DNA from 2 places in the Anaerostipes sp. PC18 genome. Region 2 is predicted to be linked to the other one. Evidence: predicted binding sites of a transcription regulator. Region 2 holds the regulator's gene; the other holds the start of a gene.
What was found. The regulator Rex, encoded in region 2, represses fermentation and respiration genes when NADH is low (regulators of the CRP and FNR family bind a similar motif). The targets are predictions, from matches to a motif close to ATTGTTAANTANTTAACAAT.
Positions count from the first base shown of each region.

Region 1 (8,523 bases), 1.7 Mb from region 2:
TGTCAGCTTTGTCTTTTTTTCAACAGCTTCCCGGTACAGCCTTGCCTTTTCTTCAAAAGAAGAATCAAGCTTTGCAGAAAAAGCTGCACTCGCAACAAATGATTTGGATGGGATACATCCAACGTTGATGCAGGTTCCTCCGTACATGTTAGAATCCTTTTCAATAAGAGCGACTTTCCTTCCATTTGCGGCAAGCGTCATTCTCCTTTAATTTGGATGAACCGAAGATCTTTTGATCGATGGTCTGAATGGTTACCTGTTTCAAATGATCTTTGCATAACTGATCCAGGCTGCCGTAAATGTCATCCATAATGCCTGCCATTCCGGAAGCCACCAGACAGGGCAGATCGCTGTTGCCGCTCCGCCAGGAAGACGAGACAAACGGAACATTCAGGGCACTGCTGATATCATAAAGGGTTACCTTGGATGGCTCCAGGTCAAACAGATATCCTCCTACTACCCCTTCTTTTGTAGAAATCAGTCCCTTTTTCTTGAGTTTCCCCATGATCTTCCGGACTCTTGCCGGGTTTGTGCAGATATTGGCGGCCAGCTTGTCGCTGGATACGCTTTCTCCTTTATGGTTTAAAAAAACGAGTGCGTGGACTGCTATCGTAAATTCACTGTTCATAAGTTGATTTCCCCTCTGTCTTATTCTATATGTAATAATTTGAGTTACAGTTTATGCTGTAATCATATCAGTTACATTTGTGAATGTCAAGAAGAAAATATGGAATCTGCTGAAAAACCGTGGTACAATGAACCCAGTGAAAGAACCAGCGATAATGAATGTGACAGGGAGACTGCTTATGATATTGAGTGTCAGCAGAAGGACAGATGTTCCGGCTTTTTATGGTGAATGGTTCATAAACCGGCTTCGGGACGGCTCCGTGCTCGTGAGGAATCCGGTGAATCCAAAACAAGTCAGCAAAATTCTGCTTTCCAGAGAAAATATTGACTGTATCGTGTTCTGGACAAAGAACCCTGAAAATTTCATGAAGTATTTAGGAGAGCTGAAAGAGTATCCGTTTTATTTTCAATTTACACTCAATGGATACGGAAAGGATATAGAGCCGGGAATGCCCGATAAGAAAAAAGAATTGATTCCCCTGTTTCAGGAGCTGTCCGGAAAGATCGGGAAAGAGAGGGTTATATGGCGCTATGATCCTGTGCTGATCAGCAAAGACTATTCTATAGAGTGGCATATTCATACATTTGAGTCCATGGCAGAAGCCCTGGAGGGATATACAAAACAGGCAGTGATCAGTTTTTTAGATATATACCGGAAAATAAAAAGACAGATGGCCCAGGCGGGAATCCGCCGGCCTGCAGAGGAAGAAGTCTTTCAATTTGCACAGAGAGCAGGGACCTCTGCGAGAAATCACGGTATGACCACGGTGACCTGTGCAGAAGGTTATGACCTTTCATGTTTTGGCATCAGGAAGGGCTGCTGTATCGACAGAGAACTTGTGGAAAAGCTCATTGGAATGAAGATTTCTGTGGACAAAGATAAAAATCAAAGGCCGGAGTGTGGATGTGCAGAGAGTTTTGACATCGGAAGTTATGATACCTGCCCGGCAGACTGTCTTTATTGTTATGCCAGCCACAGCAGAGAAACTGTAAATCAAACTGCGGCACAGTACCGGCCGGATACCCCGATGCTCTGCGGAGAGCCGGATCAATTCGATAAGATAACGGAAAGAAAAGCCGAATCCTGTGCCATTGCACAGCTGAGTTTTTTTGAGGAAAGCCTGGCGGACAAATGAGGTGAGTTTCATGGATGCATCGGAAAAAACAAAATATAAACTGGCAGGCGCCGTCAGGGAGCTGATGGCTTTTACGCCTGTGGACCGGATTACGGTAAAGCAGATCGTAGAGCGATGTGATGTGACAAGACAGACGTTTTACAGGAATTTTAAGGACAAGTATGATCTAATCAACTGGTATTTTGATAAGCTTGCCATTGTATCCTTCCGGCAGATGGGCGTGAGCCTTACACTCAGGGAAGGACTGATCAAGAAATTTGAATTTATCAAAGGAGAACGGTGCTTCTTCACGGCAGCCTTTAAATCTGAGGATCACAATTCACTGCTCCAGCATGATTTTGATTTTATCTATGAATTTTACACCGACATTATAAAAAAGAAATATCAGAGAGAGATTCCGCCGGATATCGAGTTTCTTCTGGAAATGTACTGCCGGGGGTCCATTGCCATGACTGTACAGTGGGTAACCGGTGGGATGAAGCGGAGCACGGAGGATATGGCAGAACTGCTGGTCAGGGCCCTGCCTCCGGAACTTGCAGAGCTTTTGAACGACTTTAAAAAGTGACACTTTTAAGGAAGTGTCACTTTTTTGACATTATGGGAAATGTGTCACTTGTCTGCCTGTTCCGCCGGGAGGTAAACTGATAATGAAAGAATCACGATAAATCAAAGGTATCTCAAGGAGGTTGTTATGGCAAAGCGTATTGTATTGAATGAAACGTCCTATCACGGAAAAGGTGCGGTCCGGGAAATCGCAGCAGAAGTGGGAGCAAGAGGCTTCAAAAAGGCATTCATCTGTTCGGACCCTGACCTGGTAAAGTTCGGCGTTACGAAGAAGGTAACAGATGTATTGGACGAGGCGGGATATGAATATGAGGTTTACTCTAACATTAAACCAAATCCTACTATTGAAAATGTTCAGACAGGTGTCGCTGCATTTAAGGAGTCAGGTGCAGATTATCTGATCGCCATTGGAGGCGGATCTTCTATGGATACTTCCAAGGCTGTCGGAATCATCATTGCAAATCCGGAATTTGAAGATGTGCGGAGTCTGGAAGGCGTGGCGCCGACAAAGAATCCGTCTGTTCCGATCATTGCAGTTCCGACGACCGCGGGAACAGCAGCCGAGGTTACGATCAACTACGTTATCACAGATGTAGAAAAAAGGCGGAAATTCGTCTGTGTAGACACCCATGATATTCCGGTCATTGCCGTTATCGATCCAGACATGATGTCCTCTATGCCGAAGGGCCTGACTGCCGCAACCGGAATGGATGCCCTTACCCATGCGATCGAAGGATATACTACAAAAGATGCATGGGAAATGACAGATATGTTTCATCTGAAGGCGATTGAACTGATCGCACAGAATTTGCGGGGCGCAGTGGAAAACACAGAAGAGGGCAGAGAGGGAATGGCTCTCGGACAGTATGTGGCAGGAATGGGATTCTCAAATGTAGGACTGGGAATCGTACACTCCATGGCTCATTCACTGGGAGCAGTCTATGACACACCTCACGGTGTTGCAAATGCCATTCTTCTTCCGGCTGTCATGGAATATAATGCTGATGCCACAGGGGATAAATATAAGTACATCGCCAAGGCCATGGGTGTGGAAGGCACAGAAGACATGAGTCAGGAAGAATATAGGAAGGCTGCCGTGGACGCGGTGAGACAGCTTTCCATCGATGTGGGAATTCCACAGGATCTGAAAGAAATCGTCAAAGAAGAGGATATTCAGTTCCTTTCAGAGTCAGCGGCGGCAGATGCGTGTGCACCTGGAAATCCAAAAGACGCAGGTTTAAAAGATATTATTGCAATCTATAAATCTTTACTTTAAGAATTTACGTAAACGAAATGAAAGGACTGGCGCACGAAAAAAGTGCGGCAGTCCTTTTTGCAAGATTATTTGCCGTTTTGAATTTTATCAAAGAAATCTTTTGTCTTCAGAGAAAAAGAACATTTTTCTACCTCGGCATTTGTCAGAAAATCTGTATAAACCCCATAGACACCGAGTTTCATATATTCTTTGGCTTCATATACACTGTTGACAGTATGTGTGAAAGAATACAGGCCTGCATCATTTAGCAGCTTCATCCGGTAATCATTGACACTGCTCACAGGGACAGTGACAGCTTCAATGCCGTTGGCAGTGCAGAACCTGATCATCCTGCTGAATGCCACATCTGTCTGCTGATAAGTGGTATAAAGGAAGTGACGGAACGGATGAACCTGTTTTATGGCATGATACATTGGCTGATTGTAAATCTGTACGATTAACCGGTCCAGAAGGTATTCTTTCTTCATTTCTTTTGCTGTCTTTACAATGACAGAGAAGTCATTTTTTGCGGCTGCGGCATCACTGTCTTTGGTGTCCGTCATAATATATGTATCAGGATATTTGTCCATCAGTTCAAAGAGTTCTTTTAGTGAGACAGGAGTGTATTTGCCGTACAGCTTAATATTTTTAAACTTGGCATAGGAAACAGGTTTGCCTCCCTTGCTCTTCGGATCACTCAAGTCTTTTCCCCAATAATGCCTTGCGACCATGACATGATCCGCAGTCTGCATCAGGTCAGCTTCAAAAACCCTGAAACCATTTTGATAGGAATTTAAAAACGCATCTTTAGAGTTGGTATACTCCTTACCATCGATCTCTCCAAGAGCATGGGCAACCGCGCGGTGTTCATACCACTGCTGTGGTTTCTTCTTTTCCTGCCCGGAATCTTTTTTCTGAGCAGACTGATGTTTGGCTTCATTTGCGGCATTCACTTTTTTCTGCCGATCCTGGTAAAAATGAAACCCAGTAAAAATCATAATCCCAAGAAAGCAAAGAAAAGACAGACGCAGTGTGATTCGTTCAAATACTGCACGGATATATCTCGGTTGATGCTTTGCTTTTTTAACGGCGTTTTTGACAGATTTTGTTTTTATCTTTTTCTTGTTCAGCATGAAACCTTCCTTTGTAAAAAAGATGTAATATAATTGTAACAATTATGTTAAAAGTATTATACCATAGGAAGACCAAAAAATCAAAAGTATATCAGCAGTATGCGTGACAAAGTTTTAACATTCAGAGGTGGATTTCCGGCAGAGCTTCATGGTATAGTAAATGTATCGATGCTAGTTAACCTTTCAAATGATTCAGAAGAATCAAAGGATTTAAGGAGGAAATCACTATGGCAAGTATTATCGCAAGTCCAAGCCGTTATATCCAGGGAAAAGGTGAGATGGAAAACCTTTGTACATATGCGGAAAACTATGGAACCAACCTTTTTGTTCTGACAAGTCCGTCCGGAAGAAAAAGAGTGGAGCCTTCCATAGCAAAAGGGCAAAAAGATGCCAAGATTACATATGAAGCTTTTAACGGCGAGTGCTGTATGACAGAGATCAACCGTGTCATGGACATTTGTGAAAAGGCCGGAAGCGAAGTCATCGTCGGAATCGGCGGAGGAAAGATCCATGATACCGCAAAGGCAGTGGCTTATTACATGAAAAAGCCAGTCATCATTGTGCCGACCATTGCGTCTACCGATGCGCCTTGCAGTGCACTGTCTGTGATCTATACGGATGACGGTGTCTTTGAAAAGTACCTGTTTCTGCCGGCAAGCCCGAACATGGTGCTGGTGGACACCGACATTGTCAGCAAAGCTCCGGAACGCCTTTTAGTAGCCGGTATGGGAGATGCTCTGGCAACCTATTTTGAAGCGAGAGCCTGCAAACAGTCTGACGCATCCAACTGTGTGGGAGGAAAGATCACACGCGCGGCCATGGCACTGGCTGAACTTTGCTATGAAACTTTGATTGATGAGGGGATTGATGCGAAACTTGCTGTCCGTGAAAATATCTGCACGAAGGCAGTAGAACATATCATAGAGGCAAATACCTATCTTTCCGGAATCGGATTTGAGAGCGGCGGTCTGGCAGGGGCACATGCGATCCATAACGGCTTAACTGCAATTCCGGAAACCCATGAATTATACCATGGAGAAAAAGTAGCCTTCGGAACGCTGGTACAGCTGGTTCTGGAAGGGGCGGATCAGGATGAGATTCAGGAAGTCCTCGGATTCTGTCAGGAAGCAGAACTCCCGACTACCCTTGCAGACTTGGGAATCAAGGAAGTAAAAGAAGAACAGATCATGGAAGTAGCGCGTCTCGCATGCTCTCCGGATGACACTCTCGGCAACATGCCGTTTGAAGTGACACCGGAGGATGTATATGCGGCCATCATTGCGGCGGACGCGCTGGGAAGATATTATTAAGCTTCCTGCCTTTGGCACAGATGTCTTCCTGCGAGGAAGCACACGGCACATAACAGAATAAGGACTGCGGCCATCAGCAGGGCGCAGTGAAGAAAGAAGGCATCCGGCAGGATGGTGATGACAGGGTCGAAAGCCTCATCGAAGATCCAGTAATCATTGGAGAAGGCCAGCTCGTGAAAAGTCACGAAGGCCTTGTCCCATCCGGCCGCCCAGACCAGAGCTCCCAAAAGGAGCGGAAGCACGGCGGCAGAGACGGATGCCTTTTTTAAGAAATGGAAATCCTTTTTTTCCCGCTTCCATAAAAGGCCTGCAGGGATTATGATAAATGAGATGATACAGGCGTATTGGAGGCCGGAGAAAATACGCTTTACATCCTGAAAGTGAATCTTTCCTTCCTCAGACATGGGAAGAGAGGGAAACTTCAGGTCTTTTTTATACAATACAGAATTATAATCAATGAGCCGGTCATAGTTTTCTCTGATCTGTTTTTCAGAGAGCCCGGATTCCCGGCTGATATGAAGAAGCTTTATATCGGCATAGTAAAGGGGCCGGAAATTCAGTGTAAATACGACCGAAAATGATATCAGGAAAATAGATAAAGAAACTGTAAGCAGAAATTGTTTCATGATGCACCGCCTTTCATGAAACCCATTATAACACAAGGAAGTACCATGATAGCGATTATTTCACCTGCAAAAAACATGAAAGTCAGGAAAGAAAAACAGCGAAAGCTGACAGAGCCTGTATTTTCAGAAAAGACAGGACAGATTTATGAAGAATTGAAAAAACTGAAGCCGTGGGAGATTGAATCTTTGATGAAGGTAAATGAAAAGATTGCAATTCAGGCTTTTTTAGATATACAGAATTTTGAAAATGGGGACGGAAGTGCGGCCCTCATGACTTATGACGGCCTGGTATTTCAGAACGTGGGCGCAGGAGATTTTACCGGGTGGGATATGAAATATGCCCAGAAGCATGTGAGAATCTTAAGCGGAATGTATGGAGTGCTGAAGCCTTTAGATGCGATTCATCCGTACCGTCTGGAGATGGGATGCAAAGTAGAAACAGCGGGACAGGGTCTGTACCGGTTTTGGGGAGATGCGATATATAAGGAGCTTTATAAAGAACAGGATCTGATCCTTAATCTGGCTTCTGAAGAGTATGCCAAAACTGTGAAAAAATATCTGGATGGGCCGGATCGTTTTGTGGACGTGGAGTTTCTCACCATGAGAGGCGGAAAACTCCGGACCATCGTGGCATGGGCCAAGATGGCCAGAGGGCAGATGGTCCGTCATATTGTAAAGAACAGGATTGACCGGCCGGAGGATATCAAAGAGTTTGACTGGGACGGATACGAGTATGAACCTTCCCTGTCTTCTGAAGCCAAGTATGTATTTATCCGGCGGGAGACTAAGCTTTAGTTGACGATCAGGAATCCAAGGTTTAAAAGCGCCGCAAACAGGCACCAGACAATGTACGGGATCAGAAGAAAAGCAGATTTTTTGCTGTACTTTCGGAATACATAGAACATTAGTGCATTGAGCAGATTCAGAGCCAGAATCCAGACAAAGGAGAAAAAGACCAGTCCGTATTCAAAGAAAATGATGGGCCAGAAGAACAAAAAGAAGGACACGGCGAGAAAAAGCTTGATTCCCTGTTTTTTCTCCTGCTCTGTGATGTCCGAGGTCAGCAGGGTGTAAAGGCTCAGTCCTAGTAAAATATCGAGGATCAGCCATACGACGGAAAAGATCCACGGGGCAGGAACGAATGGAGGCTTATTCAGCTGACGGAAAATCTCATCCATCCGGGGTGTCAGGAGTCTGGAGAGCAGACTGACCAAAATGGGAAAAATGATGCAGAGTTTTAAAAGCTGCTTCGTTGATAATTGTTTCATAACACACACCTGGGGCTTTTTACATAGTCTATGCAGCAAGGGTTGTATATCTTGACAAAAAAAGATATTATAATGAGAAAAGGAGTGATGTGAGATGGAATTAAAGTGTCCTAAAATATATAGAGACGGAAAATATCTGGCTTACGGCGGCAACCAGGAATGGTTTCCAGGCACTTTCCAGCGCCGTGCGGGATGCGGAAGCGTCACCGGCACGAATATCGCCGTCTGTGAAGGTTTATTTTCGGAAGAAGTAGAAAATTCAGAGTCGATACCCCATGAATCATATTTAGAACTTATGGAAGGCATGTATCAGTATATGACGCCCGGCTTCATGGGCTATCCGCTGATCGGAAAGTTTAAAAAAGATTTTTTAAGCTTTGCATCCGACAGGGGAAAAAAATTAAAGGCAAGGAGCATGTTTCTGCCCAGGAATAGGCAGGACTGTCTCGATTTTATTAAGGAAGGGTTATATCACGGGCACCCCACAGCACTGCTGATCTGGCGTCATTCCAGGAAAGAATTCAGAGAAGACAACTGGCACTGGGTGACTATCACAGGATATGATGAGGAACGGGAAATCCTGATCTGGTCCAACTGTGGGGAA
Region 1 is NZ_CP121164.1:207,437-215,959, forward strand. It holds partial or broken gene P8F77_RS01080 (FAD-dependent oxidoreductase) at 1-201, opposite strand, end outside; gene P8F77_RS01085 (Rrf2 family transcriptional regulator) at 161-628, opposite strand; gene P8F77_RS01090 (DUF1848 domain-containing protein) at 756-1,763, shown strand; gene P8F77_RS01095 (TetR/AcrR family transcriptional regulator C-terminal domain-containing protein) at 1,774-2,328, shown strand; gene fucO (lactaldehyde reductase) at 2,455-3,603, shown strand; gene P8F77_RS01105 (phosphatidylinositol-specific phospholipase C/glycerophosphodiester phosphodiesterase family protein) at 3,669-4,715, opposite strand; gene P8F77_RS01110 (glycerol dehydrogenase) at 4,943-6,025, shown strand; gene P8F77_RS01115 (TIGR01906 family membrane protein) at 6,022-6,651, opposite strand; gene yaaA (peroxide stress protein YaaA) at 6,697-7,446, shown strand; gene P8F77_RS01125 (TspO/MBR family protein) at 7,443-7,919, opposite strand; gene P8F77_RS01130 (hypothetical protein) at 8,014-8,523, shown strand, end outside.
Region 1: P8F77_RS01110 (glycerol dehydrogenase) is a predicted target of Rex. The motif match lies at 4,818-4,837, and genes of this name have one in related genera.

Region 2 (8,523 bases):
TTTCGTGCTGGATCAAAGAAGCATACTGATATTCCGAAGTATATCCAAGAATTAAGATCGGTTTTGTGATCCCCTGTTTTCTCAGTGCGATCCCTTCCTCAATGATCGCCACCGCAAAACCGTCGACGCCGATCTTATTCAATGCCTTCGCCACCGGGACTGCCCCGTGTCCGTAGCCGTCGGCCTTGATCACCGGCATGATCTTTGTATCCGGCCCCACAATTTTCTTTATCTCGCTGATATTTTGGCAGATCGCATCCAGGTCGATGGCTGCATATACTCTATAATATTGATTCATTGCTGATTCCTCCTAAAACACTGCTGACCGCGTCGATGATGTCTGATGCCAGCATGCTGTCGTATCCCAAAATTTCTGCAGCATGGTCTCCTGCAAGCCCGTGGACATAGACGCCCAGAACCGCAGCTTCCAAACATCCCATGCCTCTCCCGAGGAGACTTGCGATCATGCCGCTTAACACGTCTCCGCTCCCCCCTGTGGCCATTCCGTTGTTGCCGCTGCTGTTATAATAAACGGGCCGGTCGGCTGACACTACGAGCGTCGCCGCATCCTTCAGCACAGCAGTGCCGCGGAATCTGTCCGAAAGCCTCTGCCCCGCATCCGTCAAACTTTCTTTCACCTGCTCTGCGGATATTTCAAGAAGCCTTGCAGCTTCCAGGAGATGCGGTGTGAGAACACACCCTGCCGGATAATCGATCTCCATTCCATAACGGCTGACCGTATTCAGGCCGTCGGCATCCAGCAAAAGAGGTTTCTTTCCACACTGTAAAACCTCTTCCAATAATTCTTTGGTCCGCTCTGAGACTCCCATTCCAGGTCCGAATAAGATACAGTCACACCATTCAAGGGCTTTTTTTACATTCTCATATGTTCCGAACAGTACTTCCGGAAGCATAGACTGCAGAATCGGACGGTTGGCTTCACAGGAAATCACCTTTACCAGTCCGCTGCCCATGCGCAGAGCACTCTTTGCCGAAAAAAAAGCAGCCCCTGACATCGTCTCATTTCCTGCTATGATCAGGACTTTTCCGTAGGTGCCCTTGTGAGAATCCGCAAAACGGCCCGGAAGCCTCTTTAGATCTTCCCTGTCGTATGTGAATCCCCCTGCATGCTTCTTTAAAACGGAATCAAAGAAACCTATCTTTTCTACATACAGCCGTCCCGCATATTCTCTTCCCGGATAGAGCAGATGTCCTGCCTTGGGCCCGCCGAACGTCACCGTAGCGTCTGCCCTGACGGCGCATCCAAGGACTTTCCCCGTATCCCCGCTGATGCCGGAGGGAATATCGACCGACATGACTCTGGCTCTGCTTTCATTGATCCTCTCCACAACGGTCCGATATATCCCCGCTATCTCCCTGGAAAGGCCTACGCCGAACATTCCTTCCAAAATCCAGTCATAGCCGTTATAATCTATTTCTTTTTTTTGCTCATACCCAAGACGGGTAAGGATATCATACTGCGTCTTTAAATCTCCGGATGCCTTGGACAGCTCCCCCACGACTGTGAAATCCACAGAATATCCTTCCTCCAGAAGGATTCTGGCCGCAGCCAGCGCATCTCCCCCGTTATTTCCGCATCCTGCCACAGAAAGTATCCTGTCACTTTTTCTGACCGTTTCCATGAGCCTTCGGGCAATTTTTTCGCTGGCCCGCTCCATCAGCACAAGACCCGGCATTCCGATCTGCTGTATGGTCTCTTTATCAACATCCTGCATTTCCTGATTTTTCAAAACATATTTCATAGACACTCTCCTATGACAAAAGCCTGTGCCAGCCCCCCTGTGTTCGTAACCGACACATGAAATTTCGTAATCTGCATATCCGATGCCAGCTTTTCGGCTCTGCCTGTCAGTTTCACATAAGGCGCTCCTTTTGAATCCCGGAACACTCCGATCTCATAGGGCTCCAATCCGAAGAAGCCGGTTCCAAATACTTTGGAAACGGCTTCTTTAACTGCAAAATTACCAGCAAGAGTCGTACTGTTTAAACCTGCGTATGCCAGTTCCTCTTCTGAAAAAATCCGGCTTAGGCGGTTCTTTCTCTCCACCATCTTCTGTACCCGCCCGATTTCTATCAGGTCAGTTCCTATACCGACAATCATGGCGTTCCTCCCGTCTTTACTCCGCGCCCTCGCCGTCTTCCCTGCTGTGAATATTGTAAGTCAGCGTCATGAGACTTTCTGCCAGATGGACATTCTCCACGGTCACACTGTCTGGCAGCGTGAGATCCACAGGAGCAAAGTTCCAAAATCCTTTGATGCCCCAGGACACAAGATCTTTGGCAATCTTCGGCGCCTGGTCCTGCGGAAGCGTGAGGGCTGCGATCTTGATCTCATGATTCTTTATAAACTCTTCCATATCGTCAATATCGTGCACTTCTACTCCGTGCACCGTGATGCCGATCAGCTTCGGATTTACATCGAACAGTGCGATCACCTGAAAACCAATGCTGTTATTGTTGAAATCCTGATAATTGGCCAATGCCTGCCCCAGATTTCCGGCACCGACAATGATCATCTGATTGCTCTTGTCAAGCCCCAGGATCTTGCCGATCTCCACGTAAAGGTTTTCTACATTGTAACCGTATCCCTGCTGCCCGAAACCTCCAAAGTTATTCAGGTCCTGTCGGATCTGGGATGCAGTTACTTTCATTCTCTCGCTCAGCTCTTTGGATGAGATCCTCGTAATATTTTTTGCTTTCAAAGCCCCCAAATAACGGTAATATCTAGGTAATCTCTTTATAACTGCCGGTGATATATTCTTATCCATTGATGACATTATTACCCTCCCACTTATTTTATTAACTACTCAAATTAAATAAATTATATAAGATTGTCTAATAACTGTCAAACTTTTCGGTGCGTTTTTTCAGAAATTATGTTATGCTTAAAAAGAATTTTTACAGCTTAGAAATTTTGAAGGAGTGCACTATGGTTTTATCTTGTCAGAATATACATAAAACATTTGTCGACCAGGAAGTCCTGAAAGGAATTTCCTTTCATATCAATGAGAAGGACCGGCTCGCCGTCATCGGCTTAAACGGCGCCGGAAAGTCCACCCTGCTCAAGATCATCATGGATCAGATGACACCCGACGAAGGGGAGATCCACAAAAAGAAGGACGCCGATATCGGCTATCTCGCACAGCATCAGGACCATACTTCTTCCCGCACCATTTATGAAGAGCTTTTGACCATAAAACAAGATGTGATCGAACTGGACAAAAAACTCCGCTCTCTGGAGCATATGATGAAGCATTTAAGCGGCGCAGAGCTCGAAGAAAAGATGGAGGAATACACCAGGACCACTCATTTATTTGAACAGAAAAACGGTTTTGCCTATGAAAGTGAGATCGCAGGAATCTTAAAAGGACTCGGGTTTAAAGAGGAAGACTTTCAAAAAATGATTGAGACACTGTCCGGAGGACAAAAGACAAGGGTAGCTCTCGGAAAACTTCTGCTGATGAAGCCCGAGATTCTTCTCCTGGATGAGCCTACCAATCATCTGGATGTTGAGTCAATCCAATGGCTGGAAAACTATTTAAGCCACTATGAGGGCGCTGTCATCCTGGTCTCCCATGACCGGTATTTCCTGGACAAGATCGTCAACAAGGTGATGGAGATCGAGGCGGGGCATGCGATGCTCTTTGACGGCAACTACACTTCTTTTATTAAGAAAAGGGATCAGGTAAAGGCGATCCGCTTAAAGGAGTACGAAAACCAGCAGCAGGAGATCCGGCACCAGAAGGCGGTCATCGAAAAACTAAAGCAGTTTAACCGGGAAAAATCCATCCGCCGGGCCGAGAGCCGTGAAAAGATGCTGAACAAAATTGATGTCATCGAAAAGCCTGTGGAGATCGACGGGAAAATGCGCTTTGCTATCGAACCGTCGGTTGTCAGCGGAAACGATGTCTTAACGGTGGAACATCTGGAAAAAAGTTTCGGGCCGCATACGCTGTTTTCCGATATAAATTTTGAAATATTCCGCGGCGAGCGCGTGGCATTGATCGGCGCCAATGGAACCGGAAAGACTACGATGTTGAAAATCATCTGCAAACAAATGCCTAAAAACAAAGGACTGATCAGGCTCGGTTCCCAAGTATCCATCGGATATTACGACCAGGCACAGGACAACCTGCATCCGGATAAGACAATCTTCGAGGAGATATCTGATTCCTTTCCGGAACTGACCAACACAAAAATCAGAAATACACTGGCCGCTTTCCTTTTTAAGGGAGAAGATGTATTTAAACTTGTTTCTTCCTTAAGCGGTGGGGAAAAGGGGCGGGTATCTCTTGCGAAACTTATGTTATCCCATGCCAATTTCCTGATTCTTGACGAGCCTACCAACCACTTGGACATTCACTCCAAGGAAATCCTGGAATCCGCCCTGACCCAATACACAGGCACGGTTCTTTACGTATCCCATGACCGGTATTTCATAAACAAAACGGCTACAAGAATTCTTGAACTCTCTCCGAAAGACGGTCTTCACTCTTATCCGGGTGACTACCAGCACTATCTTTTAGAAAAGGAAAAGGAAGGCACGAAAGAGGTACAGGATGCTGAAACTGAGTCTGTATCCGATACGAAGCTGATCTGGCAGAAGCAAAAGGAGAAAGACGCAAAACGGCGGAAAAGAGAAAACCGCCTGAAAAAAATAGAACAGGAAATCGAGGAACTGGAGGCGGAAAACACAAAACTTGACGAAGAAATGTGCCTGCCGGAGAACGCAGTCAATACAAAGAAACTGCTGGAACTCTCCACTGCCAAAGCCCGGAATGAGGAACATCTGGAAACCCTTTATGAAGAATGGGAGACCTTGTCAGAAGAAACCGAGTGAAAATGCCATGGTATTTTTACAAATATTTGTTATAATAGACTAAGTACCATTTTTAGGAGGTAACAAGATGAAATTAATATCGTTTGCTGTGCCATGCTATAATTCCCAGGAATATATGAGACACTGCATAGATACATTGTTGACCGGAGGTGACAAAGTTGAGATCCTCATCATCGACGATGGTTCCACGGACAATACCGGCATGATCGCCGATGAATATGAAAACAAATATCCCGGTATCTGCCGGGCGATCCATCAAAAGAACAAAGGCCACGGCGGTGCGGTAAACACTGGTATCGCTCATGCCAAAGGGATTTATTTTAAGGTCGTGGACAGTGATGACTGGGTCAGCGAACATGCTTATGAAGAAATCTTCAATCAATTAGAGACATTTTACCGTCAGGGAACCATCATAGACATGTTTATGTCCAACTATGTCTATGAGAAACAGGGTGTAAAGAGAAAAACCGTGATTCATTACCGCCATACGATCCCGGTTGAACAGATTTTTACATGGGACGATGTAAAGCGTTTTCCTCTGAGCCAGTACATTCTCATGCACTCCGTCATTTACCGTACTTCTCTTCTCCATGAGTGCCGCCTGTGCCTGCCGGAACATACTTTTTATGTAGACAACCTTTACGTTTTCAAACCGCTTCCATATGTGAAGACCATTTACTATCTGGATGTAAATTTTTACCGCTACTTCATCGGAAGGGACGACCAGTCTGTCAACGAAGCCAATATGATCAAACGGATCGACCAGCAGTTTTTTGTCACCAAAGCCATGATCGATTATATGAGCAGCTTTGAACTGGTGAACAAGCCGTTATACCGCTACATGAAACACTATCTGAGTATCATCATGACTGTGTCATCTGTCATTGCCATCAAATCCGGCATACCGGAGCATCTTCAGATGAAAAAAGAACTCTGGAAGTACCTGAAATCAAAAAATACAAAACTGTACCGCCAGATCCGGGGCTCTCTTGTTGGAAATGCAGTCAATCTCCCGGGCTATGGAGGCCGGAAAGTTGTCATCGCAGCTTACAAAGCAGCCCGGAAGTTCATTGGATTTAATTAAACGGACATGTCTGCCGGCGCAGACATCCCCAATCAGATCAGATAAAAATGACATTGGAAACAATAAAACCAATGTCATTTTTTATTCCATAAGAAAATTATAATGTGAAATCCAAAACCCTCCACTATATCACCATACTTCTGATCTGTGTTATTCTAAAGCTATGAATGGAGGTTTTTTCATGAAAACTTATAAAACATCTGAGGTTGCAAAACTCATAGGAATTCATCCCAATACCGTCCGGCTGTACGAAAAAGCGGGACTGATCCCAAAACCGGAGCGGCAGAACAATGGATACCGCATTTTTACCGATCTCCATATCGAACAGTTCCGACTGGCCCGTCTGGCTTTTCAAATGGAGGTACTGCAAAACGGGCTGAGGAAAAAGGCTGTCCAGATCGTAAAAACAGCGGCATCCTGTGATTTTTCCAAGGCTCTGGTACTGGCAGAAGAATACCTGGCACAGATCAGAAAGGAACACGCCAATGCCGAAGAGGCAGTTGAAATTGTAACAGAGATTTTAGCCGGAGAATCACAGGAACATACTCATCCCATGAAACGCAGGGAAGTATCCCGGTATCTCGGCATTTCTATGGATGCTCTGAGAAATTGGGAAATGAACGGCCTTTTGACTGTAAAACGCAGGCAAAATGGCTATCGCATATATACGAGTCAGGATATACAGAGGCTCAAAATCATTCGCTCCCTGCGGTGTGCAAATTATTCTTTGGAGTCTATTCTGCGTCTGCTCGGCCACCTGTCAAAAAATCCCGGGATTGATATCAAAGAAGTTTTGGATACTCCCAATAAGGATGACGAAATTATTGCTGTGTGCGACAAACTGGTTACTTCTCTACGGACTGCCGAGAATAATGCCCTGGAAATGATATGCAAACTGAAAAGAATGAAAAAACAATTTTCTTAAACCCTCCACTTTACCACCAATGTTTCCGTTGGTGGTATTCTTTTTTTATACAAAAAAAGGAGGTATCCTTCATGAATGAAGTGATAAAATCAGAAAAATTATGTAAAACCTATAACAAAACGCCTGCGGCAGACAATATCAGTTTATCCGTAAAGCGCGGAACGGTTTTCGGCCTGATCGGGGCCAATGGTGCAGGCAAGAGCACAACGATTGAATGCATTTTAGGTACAAAGACGGCAGACAGCGGAGAAATATCCATTCTGGGAATGAATCCGCAGACATCCAGAAAGCAGCTGTTTCAAAAGGTAGGAGTCCAATTTCAGGAGGCAACTTATCAGGATAATATCACCGTTTCGGAACTTTGTGAAGTTACCGCTGCCCTCTATCAGGAATCCGCAGATCCAGAAAAATTACTGCAAAAGTTTGGAATTGCCGGCAAAGCAAAAAGCCAGATCAAAGATTTATCCGGCGGCGAAAGGCAGAGACTTTTTGTTATACTTGCACTCATACCCAATCCTGAAGTTGTCTTCTTGGACGAGCTGACGACCGGGCTGGACGCTAGGGCCAGACGACAAGTGTGGAATATACTCTCCTCACTCAAGGAAAATGGACTGACGATTTTCCTGACGTCCCATTTTATGGATGAGATCGAGAACCTGTGTGACTGTATCTGTATTTTAAAAAAAGGAAAAATCATATTTTACGGTACGGTGGCGGAGGCAGTTGAATCGAGTCCTTTTGATCATTTTGAAGACGCTTATCTTTGGTATACAGACGAGGAGGAATGAATCCATGAAAACTTTTAAGACAATGCTGAAAACAGAATTAAAATTATCTCTGAGAGGAATGGATATGTTTATATTTGCGATCTGTGTGCCTCTTGTGGTACTGGCAGTTATAGGAATTATTTATGGAGACAGGCCCGCATTCGGCGGTGCCGGATACTCTTTCCTGGAACAGTCGTTCGGAGCCGTCACCACCATATCCATCTGTGCGGGAGGTGTGATGGGACTGCCGCTGGTCGTCTCTGATTATCGGAGCAAGGGTATATTAAAGCGCTACAAGGTTACGCCGGTCAGCCCTTCCATGATCTTAGCGGTACAGGTGACAATTTATACTTTATATGCGGCTGTTTCTCTGGTCCTTCTTTATACCGAAGCAGTCGTTTTCTTTGGATATCAGTTCCGCGGATCTTTTGTGAGTTTTCTGGGATGTTATCTCCTGGTCATTGTGTCTATGTTCAGTATCGGCATGTTGGTAGGCGGTATTGCTCCGAATACTAAGATAGCGAGTGTCGCTGCGAGTCTGCTGTACTTTCCGATGCTGATTTTTTCAGGCGCAACGCTGCCCTATGAAATCATGCCCAAAGTGCTGCAGAAAGCTGCAGACATCATGCCGCTGACCCAGGGAATCAAGCTGCTGAAAGCCGCTTCTCTGGGAGAAGAATTTGGCAGTGTTATTGTTCCGGTTGTCACCATCGTCTGCATCGCAGTAATCTGTACCTCTGCCGCCCTCAAATTCTTTCAGTGGGAATAGCCTGCGCAAAATGTCATGTCTTTTCTGTATTTTGGGCGTATCTTATACTATAACACTTATTAGGAGACAGTATTTTATGAAGCTTATATCACAGATAATCCATGCGGATATCGCCCA
Region 2 is NZ_CP121164.1:1,973,313-1,981,835, forward strand. It holds gene alr (alanine racemase) at 1-298, opposite strand, end outside; gene P8F77_RS10795 (NAD(P)H-hydrate dehydratase) at 282-1,763, opposite strand; gene acpS (holo-ACP synthase) at 1,760-2,122, opposite strand; gene P8F77_RS10805 (redox-sensing transcriptional repressor Rex) at 2,139-2,798, opposite strand; gene abc-f (ribosomal protection-like ABC-F family protein) at 2,951-4,861, shown strand; gene P8F77_RS10815 (glycosyltransferase family 2 protein) at 4,929-5,945, shown strand; gene P8F77_RS10820 (MerR family transcriptional regulator) at 6,127-6,870, shown strand; gene P8F77_RS10825 (ABC transporter ATP-binding protein) at 6,942-7,658, shown strand; gene P8F77_RS10830 (ABC transporter permease) at 7,663-8,406, shown strand; gene P8F77_RS10835 (S8 family peptidase) at 8,483-8,523, shown strand, end outside.